DNA from 3 places in the Polaromonas sp. P3_B1 genome. Region 3 is predicted to be linked to each of the others. Evidence: predicted binding sites of a transcription regulator. Region 3 holds the regulator's gene; each other region holds the start of a gene.
The links. The regulator FliA, encoded in region 3, starts transcription of late flagellar genes. The targets are predictions, from matches to a motif close to CTAAAGTTTNNNNNNNNNNNGCCGNTA.

Region 1 (6,282 bases), on a different contig from region 3:
GAGCTTCCTGGACTACACCCTGACGGCCAATGTCGAGAATCTTTCGCTGGCGGGCGCGGCCGCCATTAACGGCACCGGCAATGCTCTGGACAACACACTGACCGGCAACAGCGGCAATAACGTGCTGATAGGCGGCTTCGGTGCGGACACTTTGATAGGCGGTGACGGCGACGATGTGCTTGATGGCCTCGTTCCGGCATTGGGTGCGTCGGTGGTGGTGTATATGACGAGTGCTGCGGTCGCGAAATATTCCGTGAACGGTGGGCCGGCTACTGTGTTTTCGCTCGCGGACGGCATTGTGCCCGGCGTATCGGCAGGCCAGTCCTTGACGGTCAAAAACGGTATCAATCCTGTCAAGGTGTATGTCACTCCGGGCAGCCAGATGGACGCCAGCAACCTTGTTGCGTCAGGGGACCGCATCTACTTGAACGGGAAGCTAGCGGACTATAGCCAGACGATTGACCAGGACTTGGGTACCTATACCTTCACCCGTATTGCGGGTCTGCCGGCGGGGCAGAGTGAAAGCGCGATGGTGACCGTGTCCGATGCGGACACCCGCCTGTATTTTGCCGACGGCAGCATTGGCTTGAATGGCCTCACTGACGCGCGCCTGCTGGACCTCGACACCTTTGTGTTCCATCCCATCCAGCAAAGCTGGCTCACGGGTGGCACGCAAACCTGGCCCGGCGACGTTCCCCTGCTGAGCCAGGGCGCGGACCAATTGGTGGGCGGCCTGGGCAATGACCGTTTCTTCGTGGATGACGCGGGTGACGTGGTGACCGAATTGGCCGGTGAAGGAAGCGATACCGTGCAGGCCAGCGTCAGCTATACGCTGGGCGCCAATGTCGAAAACCTCACGCTGACAGGAAGCACCGCCATCAACGGCACGGGCAATGCCCTCGCCAATGTGCTCGGCGGCAATGCCGGCAACAACACCCTGGCCGGTGGCGGCGGTAGCGATACGTATGTGGCCTACCGCGGCATGGCTCAAGACCGCATTGTTGAAAACGACGCCACCGCAGGCAACACCGACGTGCTGTCCTTCGGCGCCGGCATCGCCAACGACCAGCTGTGGTTCCGCCACACCGGCAACGATCTGGAAGTAAGCATCATCGGCACGGCCGACAAAGCCATCGTGCAGAACTGGTACCTGGGCGATCCCTACCATGTCGAGCAGGTCAAGAGCGGCGACGGCAAGGTGTTGCAGCACACCGACGTGGACAAGCTGGTGAGCGCCATGGCAGCCTTCGCGCCGCCGGCCATGGGCCAGACCAGCTTGACGGCTTCACAGCAAACGGCGCTCGCGCCGGTGTTGGCGGCAAACTGGCACTAGGCTCGCGTGCGAAAGACTCGCTCCGGGAACTCAGAACCGGAGCAAGCTAGCGCTTGAATCCAAGAAAAAGGGAAAGAATCGATCATGGCGAAACCTCCAGATAGCCCCACCGGGCCACTCAAGCCGCTGTTTTTCATGGGCCTGGCGCTGTTGCTAACGCCAGGCATCGTGACGTTCGCATCCTTATGCCTGCTACCTCAAGTAGAGCTGACGTTGGTGTTCACACGCTTTCCTGGTTTGGTCACATCGCCCGAAATGATTGTTGCGGCCTTGCTGGCCGTGGTGATAGGCATGGCGATCTGCCTGGTCATCGCCGTACTGAGCAGCAAAAGGCCAACACTGGCCGACATGATGGCCATTGAGCTATCCCAAGCGTTTGCTTTTTTTCTGGCGATTGCAGCCTTGCTTCACAACCCGCAGGAGGAATTTTGCAAAGCCGGCCCCGTGGGGTCTGCACTCGCGAAGGCCTTTCAGCTTGAAAGCTGCAGCTTGACCACCGACTTCTGGATGCAAGCCGGCGTCGGTGGTCTGGTGGCCGCGGCTTTTTTCGTTCTGGTGCTGAGATTGTTCCGCGCGGCCGCCCAGGCTATTTCCAGCTGATCGAAACTACCCCGCCTACAGGTAGTTAAACAAAGCAATCTGCTGAATCCGCACAAAAGTCTGCTGGCTGGCCTGCAGTGCGGTCTGGCGTTGGTAGAACTCGGCAATCGCGCTGGCGTAGTCCAGGTCCTGCAGGTCTGAGAGGTAGCTTTTGTCGTAGAGGGCGCGGCTGTCGCCGGTGTCGCCCAGGGCGTCTAGTTCCTGCAGGCGGGTGCCGACCGAGGCGCGCACCGTGAGCACGTTGTCGTGGGCGTTGGTGATTTTGCGGTTGGCGGTGCTCAAGGCGTTGAGCACCTTGGACTGCGCGGCGGGGCCGGCGCCGTCGACCGGAGAGCGCAGCGCGGTGATGGCGTCGCTGATGGCGGCGAAGACGTCGGTGCCGGCGTTCTTCGCGGTGGAAGCATGGAAGCTGTCGCCGGCCGCGGGCGTGCCGGTGATGCTCAGCTGCAGGCCGCCGAACTGGATGGGGCTGCCGGCGGTGAAGGTGGTGGAGGGCACGATGGCCACCGGCGGCACGGTGTTGGTGTCGACCTGGTAGGTGGTGGGCGTGGTGAAGGTGATGACGAAGTCTTTGCCGTAGTTGGGGTCGGCGATGTTGGTCACCGAGGTCGCGCCGAACACGCCGCTGCCGGTGTTGCCGGCCTGGGCCTGGGTGACATAACCCGCACCGCCCTGCACGCTCTGGAAAATGCTGCGGCCGTCGTCGCTGCCGGCCATCTGGCGCGAGACGTCGACCTGCATCAGGCGCTGGCCCTGGTCGCCGGCATAGAGGATGCTGCCGTCGGGCTGTTTCACAAAAGGTGGGCTGCCCGTCTTGAAGCCGGCAAACAAAAACTGGCCGTTGCCGTCGTCGGTGTTGGCCAGGCCCTGCAACTGGTCAAACGCGCTTTGCAAGGTGGTGGCCAGGGTGGCGCGGTCGGCGTCGGTCATGGTGCCGTTGCCGGCCTCGACCAGCAGGCTTTTGACGTTCTGCAGCACGGTGGTCACGCTTTGCAGGGAGTTCTCTTCGAGCGAAAGCATCTGCTCGGCCTGCTTGCGGCTGGTGGCGTACTGCGAATTGAGCGCGATGGACTGCGAAACCGCGAGTGCGCGTGTGGCGCCCAGCGGGTCGTCCGAGGGCGCGAGGATTTTGGTCATGGCGCCGATTTGCTGCTGCACGCGCAGCAGGCTGCTTTGTTGCGAACCCATGGCGCTCTGGCTTTGTTCATAAAAAGACTGGGTGCTGATACGCATCATGGGCTCCTTAGTTGATCCCGAGGACCGCGTCAAACATGGTCGATGCCGTCTGTATGACCTTGGCATTGGCCTGGTACATCTGCTGGAACATCAGCAGGTTGGCGGTTTCCTCGTCCTGGTTGACGCCGGAGACCGACTGCTGGGCCGAGCGTATCTGCGTGGCCAGGCTGGTCTGCGCCGTGCCGGCGATCTGGATCTGCCTGGCCTTGTTGCCGACGCTGCTGACCAGCTGCGCGTACGAGTCGGTAAAACTGGCCGTGCCGCCGCCCATGGTTTTTTTGTTCTGCAGCGCGCCCAGCAGCAGCGCGTTGCTGCCGTCGGAGATACCGCCGGTGTTTTTGTCGACGGTAAAGCTGTCGCCGTTGGCCGGCGCGCCGCTGATCGTGAGGCTGATGCCGTTAAAACTGAAAGTCGCGCCCGGTGTGTAGCTGACGGAGGCGCCGGGCGCATACGGGCTGGCCGGGTCGGGCGTGCCGTCGGCGCGCGTCACGGTGACGGACGCGCCGGCCGGGAAGCCCGACAGCTGGTTGGTGGCCGCATCGTAAGTGAGCGTCACCTTCGCGGCCAGCGGCGTGGCGGGGTAGGCCGCGTCCACCTTGCCGGCGCTGATCTTGCCGCTGCCCTGGTTGGCCGCCGTGTTGCCGGTCACGATGGGCGAAGCCGCCGCGATTTTGGCCGGGTCGCTGACCAGCACCGTGAGGTCGCGCGCGCCGGTGCGCGTGGGCTGGATCAAAAACGAATCGCCGGGCGTGCCGGCGCCGCTGGCCAGTGTCAGCGTGACGCCGTCAAAGGTCGTGGTGTTGGCGGGCGCGGCGCCCGGGAAGCCGGCGGTCATCGGTATCACCTGGTTGTCCGACAGGCGCGTCAGCGTGTAGCTGGGGCCGGCGCCCACGTCCAGGCGGTAGTCGCTGGTGGTGAGCTGGCTGGTGTTGGAGAACGTTGGCGTGAGCACCAGGTTGCCGGTGTTGCGGCTGTTCGACAACACGCTGGGGCTGGCCTGCGAGAAGAAGTTGGTGCCGAGCACGCCATTCAAATCGACGCCCAGCTTGTGTTGGCTGTTGAAGGCGTCCGACAGCGCGATCGCGATGCGGCCCAGCGCGTTCTGCGCGGGGGCCAGGGTTTCACTGCGGAACTGCATCAGCCCGCCGAGCATGCCACCGCTGAGCATGCTGTCGGGCATCTGCACCGCCACGCCGGCCGCGTTGACCACGGCGACAGCCATGCGGCTGGGGTCGGCGGCCGAGCGCACCGCCGCGAGTTTGGCGGCACTGTCGCCCAGCACCAGCGACTGGCCGTTGCCGATGGAAATGTTGTACTGGCCGCCGTCCTGCACCACCAGCTTGGTGCCCACCAGCAAGCCGAGCTGGTTCACCAGCTGGTCGCGCTGGTCCAGCAGGTCGTTGGGGGCCTGGCCGCCAGAAGCATTGCTGAGCAGGGCCACCTGTTTGTTGAGGCTGGCGATCTGCTCGGCATAGCTGTTGATCTGGTCGACGGTGCCCGAGATCTGGTCGTTGGTCGTGTTGTTCAGGCCGCTCAGGTACTGGTCCATGGAACGAAACTGGTTGGCCGCGGCCTGCGCGGAGCTGATCAGCTGCTGGCGCGCGGCAGGGTCGGCCGGCGTGTTGGCCACCGCCTGGATGTTGGTGAACAGCGACTGCAGCTGCGGCGCCAGGCCCGCCTTCTGGTTGGCCAGCAGGTTGTCGATCTGGCTGATCTGCGTGTAGTAGGTCGTGAGCGACTGGTTCAGCGACTGCGCCTGGTTGAGCTGCGAGGCCAGGTAGGCGTCGTAGCTGCGGGTCACGTCGACCACCTTGGCGCCGCTGCCGAAGAAGCCGACGCTGGCGCGGTACACGCCACCGGCTGTCGCGACCTGCGCGGACTGGCGGCTGTAGCCGGGCGTGTTGACGTTGGCGGTGTTGTGGCCGGTGGTCACCAGCGCGGCCTGGGCGGCGTTGAGGCCGCTCAGCCCGGTGTAAAACATGCTATTGGACATAAATCGGGTCTTTCACGGCGGCGCTCCCCTGGGGAATGCGGGTGGCGCATCATGGATGTCTATATACAGAGAGATAACGGCTGGGCCTGGAGGAACTTGAGCTTTATTTCCAATCAAGTGCCTTCTTGTTCCCTATCCCCCTGGGAGAGGGTTAGGGTGAGGGCTCTCCTGGTCTGGAGGGGTGGCTCATGTTTCGTATGCCGCTGGCCCTCACCCCTACCCTCTCCCAGGGGGAGAGGGAGCAAGACACAAATGCCACGCACGCGCGCTCTTTTCCCCATCCCCATTCCCTCTCCCTCTGGGAGAGGGTTAGGGTGAGGGCTCTCCGGGTCTGGAGAGATGGCTAATGTTTGGTACGCCGCCGGCCCTGTCTTGCAGACCGCAGCCCAGGCAGAGCCTGGGCTTCTTCGCGCTGTCCAGATGCGCGCAGGCGCATCCGGAGCCGCAGCGCTCAGCCCCTGCCCTCTCCCCGAGGGAGAGGGAGCAAGACCCGGCTCAAGCCGTCAGCGAGCGTTGCCACCGCTTGGCGCGTTCCTCAAACTGCTGCCGGCGCTCTTCCTCGGCCTGGCCGGCCTTGTACACCGAGTCGCCAATCAGGCCCTTGATTTCCCGGACCGCCGCTGCGCTGCGCTGGGCCAGGCTTTTGACTTCGGCGGCCATCAGGGCAAAACCCCGGCCCTGCTCGCCCGCGTGGGCGGCTTCGGCCGCCGCGTGGGCCAGTGCGCGGGTACGCAGCGCGATGCCGTCGATCATGCCGATGAGATCGGCGATTTTTTCAGGCGGCAATGGGCCGGTGCCGGATGTGGCGCCCGGCGAAGTTTCAACATGGGATACCGGATGGCTTGTGGTCGCGTGCATGCGCACTCCTTGGAAATCAATGGTGTTGGGCCAATGGCTTGCAGGAAAGGCTCTGCCCACGGCACGCCTCCCCCTGCTTATCGGCCTGTCCTGGCAAAACTTGAGGTTTCTTTCCGGGATGCCTTAAAAGGTTTCCCAGCTGCCACCGGCCGCGCCGGCCGCCAGCGGAGGCGCGATGGCCTGCCGGGCCTGGGGTGGTTGCTTCGGCGTTGACATCGGGCGGACAGGATTGGCCGCGCGCGGCGTGGGCTGCGGGTTCTGC
Region 2 (6,282 bases), on a different contig from region 3:
CGCGCACGCCGACGTCGAGCACGCTGTCGATCGGTGCGCGGCTCAGCGGGTTGATGGGCTTGGCGGCCAGCGGCACCTCGCGTGTGAAGTCCAGCGGGCCGCGCCCGTCCAGCGGCCGGCCGGCGGCATCGACCACACGGCCCAGCATGCCGGCGCCCACCGGCAGCCGTTTGGTGCGCGGCCCCAGGCCGCCGGCATGGCCCGTGGGCGAGTCCAGCGCATAGACGCGTGCGCCGGGCAGCAGGCCGTCGACCTCGCTTTGCGGCATCAAAAAGATGCGGTCGCCGGAAAAACCCACCACTTCAGCTTCGGCGGTTTTTTGCGGGTAGCCGGGCGGCAGCTCGATCAGGCAGTCGCTGCCGACGGGCAGGCGCAGGCCGACGGCTTCGAGCACCAGCCCGACGGCGCGCGTGAGCCGGCCGTAGCTGCGCACCGGCACGCTTTGCGCGACTGCGCTGCGTGCGTCGTCGAGCACACTGTGCCAGGCGCGCAACGGGGGGGCAGCGGCAGTGGCGGCGCTTTGCTCAACCATGGACAAGGGTGGGGGTGTGCATGGCGGTCTTGACCAGGGCCGCGGTGACGCGCTCCCAGCGGCCGGGAATGCTTGCGTCCTGCTCGCCGCTGGCCGCCAGCACGCGGCAACCGCCGCGCTGGCAGGCGGCGTCGCTGCGTATGCGCCAGCCGGCGGCCTGTAAATCTTCGGCCAGGTGCTGCTGCACCAGGGCCGCGTCGTCGGGGTGCAGCACCAGCTGCGGCGCGCCGCTCAATGCCGGCTCGGCCTGCAGCAGCTCGCGCACCACCGGCAGGATGGCGCCGCTGTCGAGTGCCAGCGCCTGGCCCAACACCTGGCGCGCGATGTCCAGCGCCAGCGCCAGCAGGTTCTGGGCGATCTCGTTTTCGGCGCCGCGCAGCGCGTCGGGCAGGGTTTGCGCCAGCGCGCGCAGCTGCCGCGCTTCGGCCTGCACTTCGGCCATGGCGTCGGCGCGGCCCTGCGTACGGCCCTGGGCGTAGCCCTGGCGAAAGCCTTCGGCCTCACCGGCCTGCAGGGCCTGCAGGCGCAGCTGTGCCAGCTCGACGTCGTTGATCAGCACTTCGGGTTTGAGCGGCGCGACCACGGGCGCCGGCTTGGGTTCGGGGGGCAGGGCGGCCGGTGAAACCGGCTCTTGCCCGATGGCTGTCATCTCCCAGCGTTCCCAGGCGGTGAGCGCTTCCTTGGCGCCGTTGGCGCGGCGCGCGAAAGGCGGCCCGGACCGTGCTGCCGGAGTGTTGGCGGGCTTGTTATACATAGGAGTCGTTGCCCTGGCCGCCGAGCACGATCTCGCCCGCATCGGCCAGGCGGCGCACGATCTGCAGGATGCCTTTTTGCTCGGCCTCGACCTGCGACACGCGTACCGGGCCGCGCATCTCGATGTCTTCCCGCAGCATTTCGGCGGCGCGCTGCGACATGTTCTTGAGGAATTTGTCGCGCAGCTCCATGGGCGCGCCCTTGAGCGCGACGATCAGCGATTCCGATTCGACTTCCTTGAGCAGCAATTGCACGCTGCGGTCCTCGAGATCGAGCAGGTTCTCGAAGAGGAACATCTCGTCGATCATCTTCTGCGCCAGCGCTTCGTCATGCTCGCGCACGTGCTTGATGACGCTTTCCTCCTGTGCGCTGCTCATCATGTTGACGATCTCGGCGGCCGCGCGTATGCCGCCCAGGCGGCTGCGCTTGACACCCTCGCCGGACAGCATGTCGGTGAGCACGTCGGTCAGCTCTTTCAGCGCCGCCGGCTGCACGCCGCCGAAGGTGGCCACGCGCAGCACGGCGTCATGGCGCACGCGCTCGGGCAGCTGCTCCAGCACCTCGGCGGCCTTGTCGCGGTCCAGGTGCACCAGCAAGGTGGCGATGATCTGCGGATGCTCGTCGCGGATCAGCTCGACGACCTCGGTCGCTTCGAGCTGGTTCAGGCGGTCTATGCCGCTGGTCGAGCTGTCGGGCTGGGAAATGCTTTCCAGCAGGTCGGCCGCGCGGGTGTTGCCCAGGGCCTTGTTGAGCACGGCGCGCAGGTAGCTGCCGGCGTCCACGTGCGTGGCCGAGTACTGCTCGGTTTCCTCGCGGAACTCGCGCAGCACCTCGCTGACTTCGTCGCGCCTGACTTGCGCCAGGCCCGCCATGGCCTTGCCCAGGGTCTGGACCACATGCTGCGGAAGATGCTGCAGCACGCTGCCGGCGCCGGCCTCGCCCAGCGACATCAACAAAATGGCGCTTTTGCGCGTGCCTTCATCCACCATGCTTTTCCGTCCAGTGTTTGATCAGCATGGCCACCATGGCGGGTTCGGTGTTCGCCATTTCCTGGGCGTACTGAAGATCCGCCTGGTGCCGTTGCTTGCGCCGTTCCTGCTCTTCCCGGCTCAGGGCCTGCGCCTGTTCGTCGGCCGCTTCGCCGGAAGTTTCCCCGTCCGCACTGGCCGCATACGCCGCCGGCGATGGCTGCAGGTGCTTGCGCAGCAGCGGCCGCAGCACGGCCAGCCAGAGGTAGAGCGCCAGCAGCCCGAGCAGCAAGTACTTGCCCGATGACTTGGCGATCTCGATGCTCTCGGGCTGGCGCCACAGCGGCAGCTCGGGTGTATCGGCGTCGGAGGCGAAGAGGCTGTTGACCACGTTGAGCGAGTCGCCGCGCTCGGCGCTGAAGCCCATGGCCTGGCGCGCCAGGTTGCGGACCTGCTCGAGCTCGGCGGCCGTCAGGGCCGCGCGCTTTCCCGCGCCGCCGCCACCGGTTGCGCCGCGGTAGTTGACCACCACCGCGACCGACAGGCGCTTGATGCCGCCCGCGCCCTGCTGCGTGTGGCGTATGGAGCGGTCCACCTCGTAGTTGGTGGTGACGTCCTTGCGCGAATTTCCACTGATGCCTGCTGCGCGCGGCGAGGCGCCGGCGGAGCCGAGTTCGGCGCTCATTTTGAGCTGGGCCGCGGGCGCGGCGCCTGGCGGGCTTGCCTGTTTGGTTTGCGCCGGCGCCGTGATGGGCGCCACCGGCTCGGGCGGCGGCTGGTTGGTCAATGCGCCGGGCACGCCGGTGGCCGGGCCGCCGCTTCCTTGACTGGATTCGCTGGACTGCTGGCTGCGGATGGCGGCACTGCCCGGCTCCTGGTTGGGCCGGTATTTTTCGTCGGTGTTCTCGACGACGGAAAAGTCGATGTCGGCCGCCACCTGCGCATGCACATTGCCCGCGCCCAGGATGGGCTGCAGGATGGCCTCGATGCGGCGTATGTAGCCCTGTTCTATTTCCTGCGTGTACTTGAGCTGGCTCACGTCCAGCCCGCGCGCGCCGGCGTTGGCCGCCGACAGCAGGTTGCCGGCCTGGTCGACCACGGTGATGCTTTTGGCCGAGAGCTCGGGCACGCTGCTGGAGATCAGGTGCACGATGGCGCTGACCTGGCCCTCGTCGATGCTGCGGCCGCGGTGCAGGCTCAGCACCACCGAGGCGCTGGGTTTCTTCTGGTCGCGCACGAACAGCGACGGCTTGGGCAGCGCCAGGTGCACGCGCGCCGACTCGACGGCGGAAATGGCGTTGATGGAACGCGCGAGTTCGCCTTCGAGGGCGCGCTGGTAGTTGACCTGCTCGGCGAACTGGCTGGTGCCGAACTTCTGCGCGTCCATCAGTTCAAAGCCGACGGTGCCGCCCTTGGGCAGTCCCTGGGCGGCCAGACGCAGGCGCGCCTCGGGCACCTTGTTGGCCGCCACCAGCAGCGCGCCGCCGCCCTCGGTGAACTTGTAGGGAATGTTCATCTGCTGCAGCGAGGCGATGATGGCGCCGCCGTCGCGGTCGGACAGGTTGCTGTAGAGCACACCGTAGTCCGGTGCGCGGCTCCACAGCCACAGCGCCGCGATGGCGGCCACCGCGGCCGAGGCGCCCACCATCAGCGGCAGGCGCGGGGCGGCGCGCAGCTGCGCCAGCCATGGCGGCGCCTTGGGCAGGGACGTGCCTGCGCCCGGTGCGGCGGAGCTCATGGGGTCACCCGGCAACGGCCGTCATGCCGCATGCAGGGGCGGCGATGAAGCGAAGGCTGGGTGGAGGCCGGCGATGTGCGAAGGGCGCGGTGGCCGAATCAACGGTGGACATACAACAGGTCTTATTCAAAGGCGAAAGTGCAAGGGCGACTGGCGACTGGCGACTGGCGGCTGTCATGCGGGCATGTGCGGGCTGGTCCCTGGGAGGAATTGTCAGAGCCGGCCCGGCTTCCCTATCGGCTGAATAGCCGGGGCTTTTGCCGTCTTTTGGCCTGATGCGCGCGTGTGCCCGGCCGCTACGCTTCAGGCCGTCATCCAACAGGGCGCACGCGCCTGAAAGAAACACCATGGCCATTTCTTCGATCGAGTCCGTGCTGCAGCAAATGCGCGCGCTGGCCCAGGCGTCGGCGCCGTCCGCGGCGCAAGGCGGCGAGGCCGCCGCCGCCACCGGGGGCTTCGCCGGCGAGCTCAAAAAATCGCTGGACCGCATCAGCGAAACGCAGCAGAACGCCTACAGCCAGGCCGAGGCCTTCGAGCTCGGCAAACCCGGCGTGGCGCTCAACGACGTGATGGTCGACATGCAGAAGGCCAACATCGGCTTCCAGATGGGCCTGCAGGTGCGCAACCGCGTGGTCGCGGCCTACCAGGAAATCATGAACATGCCGGCCTGATGAGGGACGGGCGCGAATTATTTTGCGCCGCGGGTTAAAGATTTTCCGGAGCCGGCCGATAAGCTGGACAACGGTGGCTTGCAGACTGTCATGGCCCGCAAGGCCAGCGTGACGGCAAGTTAGCCGGAGTCCATAACCCAAGTAATCAGGAGTCCCTCATGGCCCAAGTCATCAATACCAACTCGCTTTCCCTGCTCACGCAGAACAACCTCAACAAGTCGCAGTCGTCGCTGAACACCGCGATCCAGCGCCTGTCCTCGGGCCTGCGCATCAACAGCGCCAAGGACGACGCGGCCGGCCAGGCCATCGCCAACCGCTTCACCGCCAACATCAAGGGCCTGGCCGTCGCACAGCGCAACGCCAACGACGGCATCTCGCTGGCGCAGACCACTGAAGGCGCGCTGACCGAAATCAACAGCAACCTGCAGCGCATCCGCGAACTGGCCGTGCAATCGGCCAACGGCTCCAACTCGGTCGCCGACAAAGCCTCCATCCAGGCTGAAATCACCCAGCGCCTCGAAGAAATCGACCGCACCTCGGCACAGACCGACTTCAACGGCGTGAAGGTGCTGGCCGCCAACAACAAGCTGAGCATCCAGGTCGGCGCGAACGACGGTGAGACCATCGACATCAACCTCAAGCAGATCGACTCCGCCAGCCTGAAGATGACGGGCTTCTCGGTTGCCAGCAACGCGCTGAACGTCAGCGCCGCCGCACTCACGGTCGATCCAGGCGCCGGCGCACCCGTCGCCACCGACCTGAGCGCCGTCGCCACGGCCCTGACCGCGGCCACCGGCTCCACGGTCAGCGCTTCCAACCTGTCCCTGCACAACGTGCTGACCGCCGCGGGCGCCCCGACGGCCAACTGGGTGGTCAAGAGCGGTGACGACTTCTACGCGGCTTCCGTGGCTCCCGCCACCGGCGCCGTCACGCTGAACACGGCCACGGTCGATTTCACCGACCCCGCCAACGGCGTCGCGGCTGCCGTGACCCTGACGACCCAGCCCGTCAAGGTCGGCACCGACGCTGCCGGCACCGTGACCGCCTTCGTCTCCATCCAGGGCAAAAACTACGGCCTGGCCGGCATCCAGGCCGCGCTGACCGACACCGGCGCCGCCGGCAGCAACACGGTTGACGGCACCGACATCATCCTGAGCGGTGCAACGCCCACGGCCGAATTCGCCGGTGCCGCCACCGGCAACGCGCTCAAGAAGATCGACGCCGCCCTGAAGGTGGTGGACGACCTGCGCGGTTCGCTGGGTGCGGTGCAAAACCGTTTTGACTCGGTGATCTCCAACCTGGGCACCACGGTGACCAACCTGTCTTCCTCGCGTTCGCGCATCGAAGACGCGGACTACGCGACCGAAGTGTCCAACATGACGCGCGCCAACATCCTGCAGCAAGCCGGCACCTCGGTGCTGGCCCAGGCCAACCAGACGACCCAGGGCGTTCTGTCCCTGCTGCGTTAATCGCGCAAGGCGCGCTTCCTCCGGGAGGCGTGCCTGTCTTTTTGTGCAAGCCAGGCGGCTTGGTCCGCCTGCGCTACGCACTCCCGCCTGGGCTTGCAGGCGTGAGTGCGTAGCGATTTTCCGAGGAGAGCACCGCAATGACCATTCCCGC
Region 3 (6,282 bases):
TGAGCTGGCCGGTTTCGTCCTGGCTCTCCACCTCAATCCGGCTGGTCAGGTCGCCCGACGCGACCGCGCGTGCCACCTGCACCGCATGCGACAGGGGCCGGGTGATGCTGCGCGCCAGCAGCCAGGCCAGCAAGGCGCCCAGGCCCAGCGAGAACACGCTGCAGACGACCAGCAGCAGGCTGATCCTCGCGCGCAAGTCCTCGCTGCGCTGCGCGGCTTCGTCGAGCAGCTGGCGTTCGGTGTCGACCATTTTCTGCACGCCGGCCAGGTAGGCGCGCGAGGTGGGCTCAAAGCGCTCGGTAAAAACGCGGTTCGCGCCTTCAAGGTCCCCCGCCTGCTTGGCCTTGCTGACGTCCTCGCGTGCGGCCAGGTAGATCTTGCGCAGCTCGCCCACCTTGTCGAACAGCTGCTTTTTCTCGGGCGTGTCCATCTGCTGCTCCAGGAATTTCTGCAGCTCATTGGTGTTCTTGATCGAGGTTTCGGACGCCGGCGCGAAATACGGAATCAGGCTGGCGTCGCTGCTCTTGGCGATGGCCGCGGCGCGCTGTATGCCCGCGGTGGTGTGGCGCAGCCAGTCGGAACCGGCCCGCTCGGTCTTCACATTTTTCTCGACCATGGTCTTGATTTCCTCGCCCAGCTGGCTGAGCTTGAAGACCGCGAGCACGCTGCTCGTCACAAACAGCGCAAGAATGAGGCCGACCACGGCGGCCAGACGCTTGCCGATGGAGATATTGCCTAAGAACATGATGAAAACTCCAGAACAAATAGGGGACGGCCGCTTATTGCGCGGCGGCGGTGTTGATCAGGGCCATGTCGCTGCTGGACATGAGCTTGTCGATGTCGACCAGGATGAGCATGCGCTCGTCCAGCGTGCCCAGGCCAATGAGGTATTCGGTGTCCAGCAGCGCGCCCATTTCGGGTGCGGGCCTGACCTGGTCGGATTCCAGCGTGATCACGTCCGACACACTGTCCACCACCATGCCCATCACCCGGCTGGCGATGTTCAGGATGATCACCACGGTGAACTGGTCGTAGCTGGGCGTGCCGAGATTGAACTTGATGCGCATGTCCACAATCGGCACGATGATGCCGCGCAGGTTGACCACGCCCTTGATGTGTTCGGGCGCATTGGCGATGCGCGTGACCGTGTCGTAGCCGCGCAGCTCCTGCACTCTCTGGATGTCCACGCCGTACTCTTCCCGGCCCAGCCTGAAGGCCAGGAATTCGAGTGATTTACCGGCTGCGGCGGGGCTGCTGTTTGTTTCGTGCATACGGATTCCTTTGGAATGAATGGATGTCTTTATCTATCTTTTATCTATCGTTCATCTATCGACTGGCCTGATGAAAACTTAAGTTTGGGGGCCGGGTCTTGCGCCGGCTGAGCGTGCTCTCCCCTCTCCTCCTTCCTCCCTTCACCGCCCTCTTCTTGGTTCTGCTGGCCGGGGGTTGCCCGGCGGCAACTCACTTTTCTTTTGCTTCGCCAAAAGAAAAGTAAGCAAAAGAAAAGGCGACCCTGGTGTCTGCGTCCCCTCCGCTGCGCTACGGGGCAGCCTGCGGTGCTCGGCCCAGACGGGGTCAAAAACAACTCGCTGCGCTCAAACACGTTTTTGCCCTTATCCGTCTGGACCTGCGCTCCTCGGCGCATACACAAGGGGCCCGACTACCAACAGCCAAACAGCCGAAGACAGAACCCCGAATACCCAAACAAGGACACGCCACGGCGTGTCCTTGTTTTTTGTCCCCGCTCCCGATTGCCCCGTCCTGGCTGGGCCGAGGAGCGCAGAGACAAGCGGATCAGGGCAAAAACGTGTTTGAGCCGCAGGCGAGTTGTTTTTGACCCCGCTTGGCTCGAGCACCGCAGGTTGCCCCGTAGCGCAGCGCAGGGGACCCAGACTGCGGGTCGCCTTTTCTTTGGTGACTTTCTTTTGGCGAAGCAAAAGAAAGTTACTTGCCGCCGGGCAACCCCCGGCCAGCAAGCCCATGCAGAGGGCAAGAGCAGACACCTCACAACATAACCCTCGCAACCCGGGGGCGGGCGGCAGCCGGCGCCGCTGCGGGCTTGCGCGGCGCCACCTCCAACCCCAGCACCTCCGCCAGGCCGGCGCGCAGCCGGCTGATGGCCTGGCTGTGCAGCTGGCAGACGCGTGACTGGGTCACGTCGAGCACCGCGCCTATCTCGCGCAGGTTCAGCTCTTCGTCGTAATAAAGGCTCAGCAGCAACTGCTCGCGCTCGGGCAGTTCACCGATGGCGGCGATGAGTTGCCGCCGGAAGTCGCCCTGCAGCAGCTGCGTGAGCGGCTCGTCGGCCAGCACGCGGTCGCCGTGGTCTTGCCGGTCCAGAAAACTGCTCTCGCCGTTCTCGCTGTCGCCGCGCTCAAAGTCTTCGTAATACACAAGCTGGCAGCCGTGTATCTCCTGCAGCAGTTGCTGGTAGGCCGCCAGGGGCAGCTCCATGGCCTGGGCGATTTCGCTTTCGCTGGGCGCGCGGCCCAGCTTCTGCTCCTGCGCGCGCACCGCCATGGACACGCTGCGCGAGGACTTGCGCAGGCCGCGCGACACCCAGTCGTTGGCGCGCAGCTCGTCGAGCATGGCGCCGCGTATGCGCTGGCTCGCGTAGGTTTCAAACTTCGCGCCCTGGTCGTCCTGGTATTTTTCGGCGGCGTCCAGCAGGCCCATCATGCCGACCTGAATCAGGTCGTCCAGCTCCACACTGGCCGGCAGCCTGGCGATCAGCTGCAGCGCCAGCCTGCGCACCAGCGGCGCGTGCTGGGCCAGCAGTTCCGGCGCGGACTGGGCCATCTTTCCCTGGGGGGTGTACATGGAAGGATTCCTCCTGCTTCTTGAACGGTAGAGAGATCAGGCGGCGGCGCGGGACACCGCCGGGGACCGCTCCCGGGGCGCAGGCCCCGAAGGTGATTCCTGGCGTTCCGAAGGCACCGGCCAGCGCAGCAAATCGGCGGCAAGCGCATCGACGTCCAGCGCGGCCGGGCTGCCCGGGAAGGCTTGCACCACGCTCATGTTGAGCCAGCGCGCCTGCGCCAGCTGCACGTCCTCGCGTATGCAGCCGGCCGGCTCCAGCGCCAGCCCGAGGTAGCCGCGCGCGACGCTGGCCAGGTTGGCCAAGATGCGGGCGGCATCACCCTCATCCATCGCATGGTTGACCAGCACGCGCATGCGCTGCAGCGCGTGCGCCTGCTGCAGCCGCTTGATGCAGGCATAGGCGGCCGTGATGGCTTCCACCTGCGGCCGCAGCAGCACCACCACGTCGTCGGCCCGGGCCGCCAGCGGCGAGAGCAGGCCCTCGCCGTCCAGCCGCGCATCCACCAGCACCAGCCGGCCCTGGCTGCGCGCATACGCTTGCGGCGCATCGCCGCGCTCATCGTGCAGGCGAACGTCCTGGCCCAGCCGGGCCAGCGCCGCCGCGATGTTCATGGTGATGCTGCTCACGCCCACGCCGGGCGCGCCGCCCACAAAAGCCAGCAGCCGGCCCGGGCTGTTCGCCATGAGGCGCCTGAGCCCGTCGGCCTGGTCGCTGCCCGGTGTCTTCACGGTTTCATCCTCAGCCGCGCGCGGCGGGCAGGTGCGCGGGGGACGGCGCGGCCATGCCTTCCGTCTCCAGCGCGTCGAGCAACACCAGCAGCTTGCCCAGGCCTTCGAGCAGTACGGCGGCCGGCACGGGCCGGCCCGCTTTCGGCGCGCGCCCCGCCAGTTGCGCGAGCGCCGCGCGTGCCGTATCGGCCCAGGCGTCCCGCAGGCCCTGCAGCAAAAAGACGGTGGCGCAGGCGCGGCCGGCAATCAGCCGGCGCGCGGGTGCAGCAGCCGCATCGAGCTGGCTGAAGCCCTGGCCCAGCAGTTTGAAATACGGTTCGGCGGCGCTGCGCCAGCTGGGCCACTGCGCCAGGCTGTGGGCCGGGACGCGCAGGCCCTCGCCGGCCAGCACGTAGCTGTGCGCCAGCAGCTTGCCGCTGTGCGCATCGACCATGCGCCTGACCACGCAGCGCAGCACCGGCAAGGGCGGCTGCGTGCCGGGGGCCATCTCACCCAGTTCGGGCCGCAGGCTGACACGCGCCTCGGCCACCGACATCAGGGCCGCCTTCTTGCGATACACCACGGGCTGGGCCGGGCCGAAATCCAGGCCCGCAGCCAAGCGGCCCAGTGTGCCGCGCGCGCCGGTCTCCGGGTCAACCATGCGCATGGCCGAGCCGCCGGCCGCCGCCCAGGCGCGCCCCTCGGCTTGCCACTGCCGGATCAAACCGGCCTCGGGCACCTGCGCGAACAGGTGGACCACGGTTTTGCCGAGCGCGGGCTGCAGCGCCCAGCCGGCGGGCTGCGCAGAATCCGCATCGCCCTGCAGTGGCACCGCAAACACCTTGCCCGTGCGGTCCGACAGCAGCAGCGTGCTGCCCAGCCCTGGCGCTGCTTCGCTCCCGCGCGCCTCACCGGCCACGGCCAGCACATGGTCGCCGCACAGCGCGGCACTGCCCTCAATCGCCTGGGACAGCAGCATCTGCGAGACACTCTGCGCGTCGCCGGCACCTGCGGGGTCGCAAAGCCGGCGCCACAGCGCACGCGTTTCCTCAAAACCTATGCCGCCCTGCGACAGCGCTGCCGCGTTGGCGGCCAGCGCCTGCGCGTTGTGCGTCAAGGCATTGATCAGTTGCCGGCATTGCGCGCGCAGGCGCTCGCTGGCGGCCTGCGCCTCATCGCCGCCTGCCGCGGGTTTGTCTTCCAGGTCGGACTCGCCGGGCACAAACAGCGCGCTGCGGCTTCGGGCCTGGAACACGCTGTCGACCAGGGCCTGGCCGTCAGCCGGCGCCAGGTGCTCGGGCACCTGCTGGCCGCTGGAGATGTAATGCACCGGCAGCTGGTGGCGTATCGCCATGTCGATCAGCGCGCCGGGGTGCGTGGCCTCGTCGACCTTGGTGAAGATGCAGCCCGCGAGGTCCCACTGCCCATCCGTTGCGCCATCGGCCTTCTCGCCGTGGCGGTAGGCCTGCACCACTTCGTTCAAGGTGTCGCCGTGGCTGGAGGCATTGAGCAGCAGCAGCCGCTTGACGGGCCGGCTCGCGCCGCACAGCATGGCGATCTGCCCGGCCACCGCGCGGTCGCGCTGGCTCATGCCCACGGTGTCTATCAGCACCATGTGCTTGTCGCGCAGGCCGGCCAGCACCCGGTCCAGGTCGGCCGCGTCTTTCACCGCATGCACCGACACGCCCAGGATCTGGCCGTAGATGCGCAACTGCTCGTACGCACCTATGCGGTAGCTGTCGGTGGTGACCAGCGCCAGCTTGTCGGCGCCGAAGCGCATCACGCAGCGCGCCGCGAGCTTGGCCGTGGTGGTGGTCTTGCCCACGCCGGTCGGGCCCATCAGCGCATAGACGCCGCCCTCGTCCAACAGCGCGCCTTCGTCCTCGAGCAGCGGCATGCGGCGCGCGAGCTCGGCCTTCGCATAGTCCATGCCCTGCGCCTGGCCCTGGCCCGTGGGCAGGTCCTGCAGGATGTCCTTGGCCAGGCGTGCGCTGAAACCCGCGCCCAGCAGGGTGCGCAGCAAATGGCCGCGCACCGGGTCGCGACGCTGCTTGTCGTTCCATGCCATGCCGGCGAGTTGCTCTTCGATCATGCCGCGCATGGAATGGATTTCGCGCAACACGGGGTCGCTTTCGACCGGGGCGGGCGTGGCCACCACAGCCGGCGCGGGTTCGGGTAGGGAGGTGGCGGCAAACTCCTCGAGCGCCGCGACGACTTCCACGCCATCGACCGTCACGCGGTTCGAAAGCACCACCGCATCGGGGCCCAGTTTTTCGCGCACCAGGCGCAAGGCCTCGCGGCTCGAAGGCGCGACGATCCGGCAGGTCTGTTCGGTGGCGTTGCTGCTGCGGCTGTTCACGTCGTGGCTCCAATCGTGGCGGTCACCTGGATGGTGCGGGTGTCGGGTATCTCAGCGTGCGACAGCACCTTGAGCTGCGGCAGGCTGCGGCGAAGGAAGCGCGCCAGCAGCACGCGCAGCGGGTGCTGCACCACCAGCACCGGCGCCAGGCCCAGCCCGGCCTGGCGGTCCATGGCCTGCTGGGCTTCGCGCAGCAGCCTGTCGGCCAGGCCCGGCTCCAGGCCGGCGCTGTTGGCCAGGGCCTGCAGCAGCACACGGTCCAGCGCGCTGTCCAGGCCTATCACCTGCAGGGCTTCGTTGCCCGGGAAGATCTGCTGCACGATGGCGCGCGACAGCGCCAGCCGTATCAGCGAGCTCAGTTCGGTGGTGTCGGTCACCGTGGGCCCGTGCTCGGC

Region 1: flgK (flagellar hook-associated protein FlgK) is a predicted target of FliA. The motif match lies at 5,237-5,263, and genes of this name have one in related genera.
Region 2: AC1DXS_RS17505 (FliC/FljB family flagellin) is a predicted target of FliA. The motif match lies at 4,697-4,723, and genes of this name have one in related genera.

The regions. Positions count from the first base shown of each region.
Region 1 covers NZ_JBFUGK010000031.1:334-6,615, reverse strand. The annotation lists gene AC1DXS_RS17410 (calcium-binding protein) at 1-1,333, shown strand, start outside; gene AC1DXS_RS17405 (hypothetical protein) at 1,418-1,933, shown strand; gene flgL (flagellar hook-associated protein FlgL) at 1,949-3,166, opposite strand; gene flgK (flagellar hook-associated protein FlgK) at 3,177-5,162, opposite strand; gene AC1DXS_RS17390 (methyl-accepting chemotaxis protein) at 5,658-6,020, opposite strand; partial or broken gene AC1DXS_RS17385 (methyl-accepting chemotaxis protein) at 6,144-6,282, opposite strand, start outside.
Region 2 covers NZ_JBFUGK010000031.1:21,686-27,967, forward strand. The annotation lists gene fliI (flagellar protein export ATPase FliI) at 1-532, opposite strand, end outside; gene fliH (flagellar assembly protein FliH) at 525-1,286, opposite strand; gene fliG (flagellar motor switch protein FliG) at 1,279-2,274, opposite strand; gene fliF (flagellar basal-body MS-ring/collar protein FliF) at 2,264-3,991, opposite strand; gene fliE (flagellar hook-basal body complex protein FliE) at 4,339-4,662, shown strand; gene AC1DXS_RS17505 (FliC/FljB family flagellin) at 4,821-6,131, shown strand; gene AC1DXS_RS17510 (flagellar protein FlaG) at 6,269-6,282, shown strand, end outside.
Region 3 covers NZ_JBFUGK010000060.1:4,339-10,620, forward strand. The annotation lists gene AC1DXS_RS23800 (methyl-accepting chemotaxis protein) at 1-745, opposite strand, end outside; gene AC1DXS_RS23805 (chemotaxis protein CheW) at 780-1,271, opposite strand; gene AC1DXS_RS23810 (RNA polymerase sigma factor FliA) at 2,005-2,820, opposite strand; gene AC1DXS_RS23815 (MinD/ParA family ATP-binding protein) at 2,857-3,549, opposite strand; gene flhF (flagellar biosynthesis protein FlhF) at 3,560-5,887, opposite strand; gene flhA (flagellar biosynthesis protein FlhA) at 5,884-6,282, opposite strand, start outside.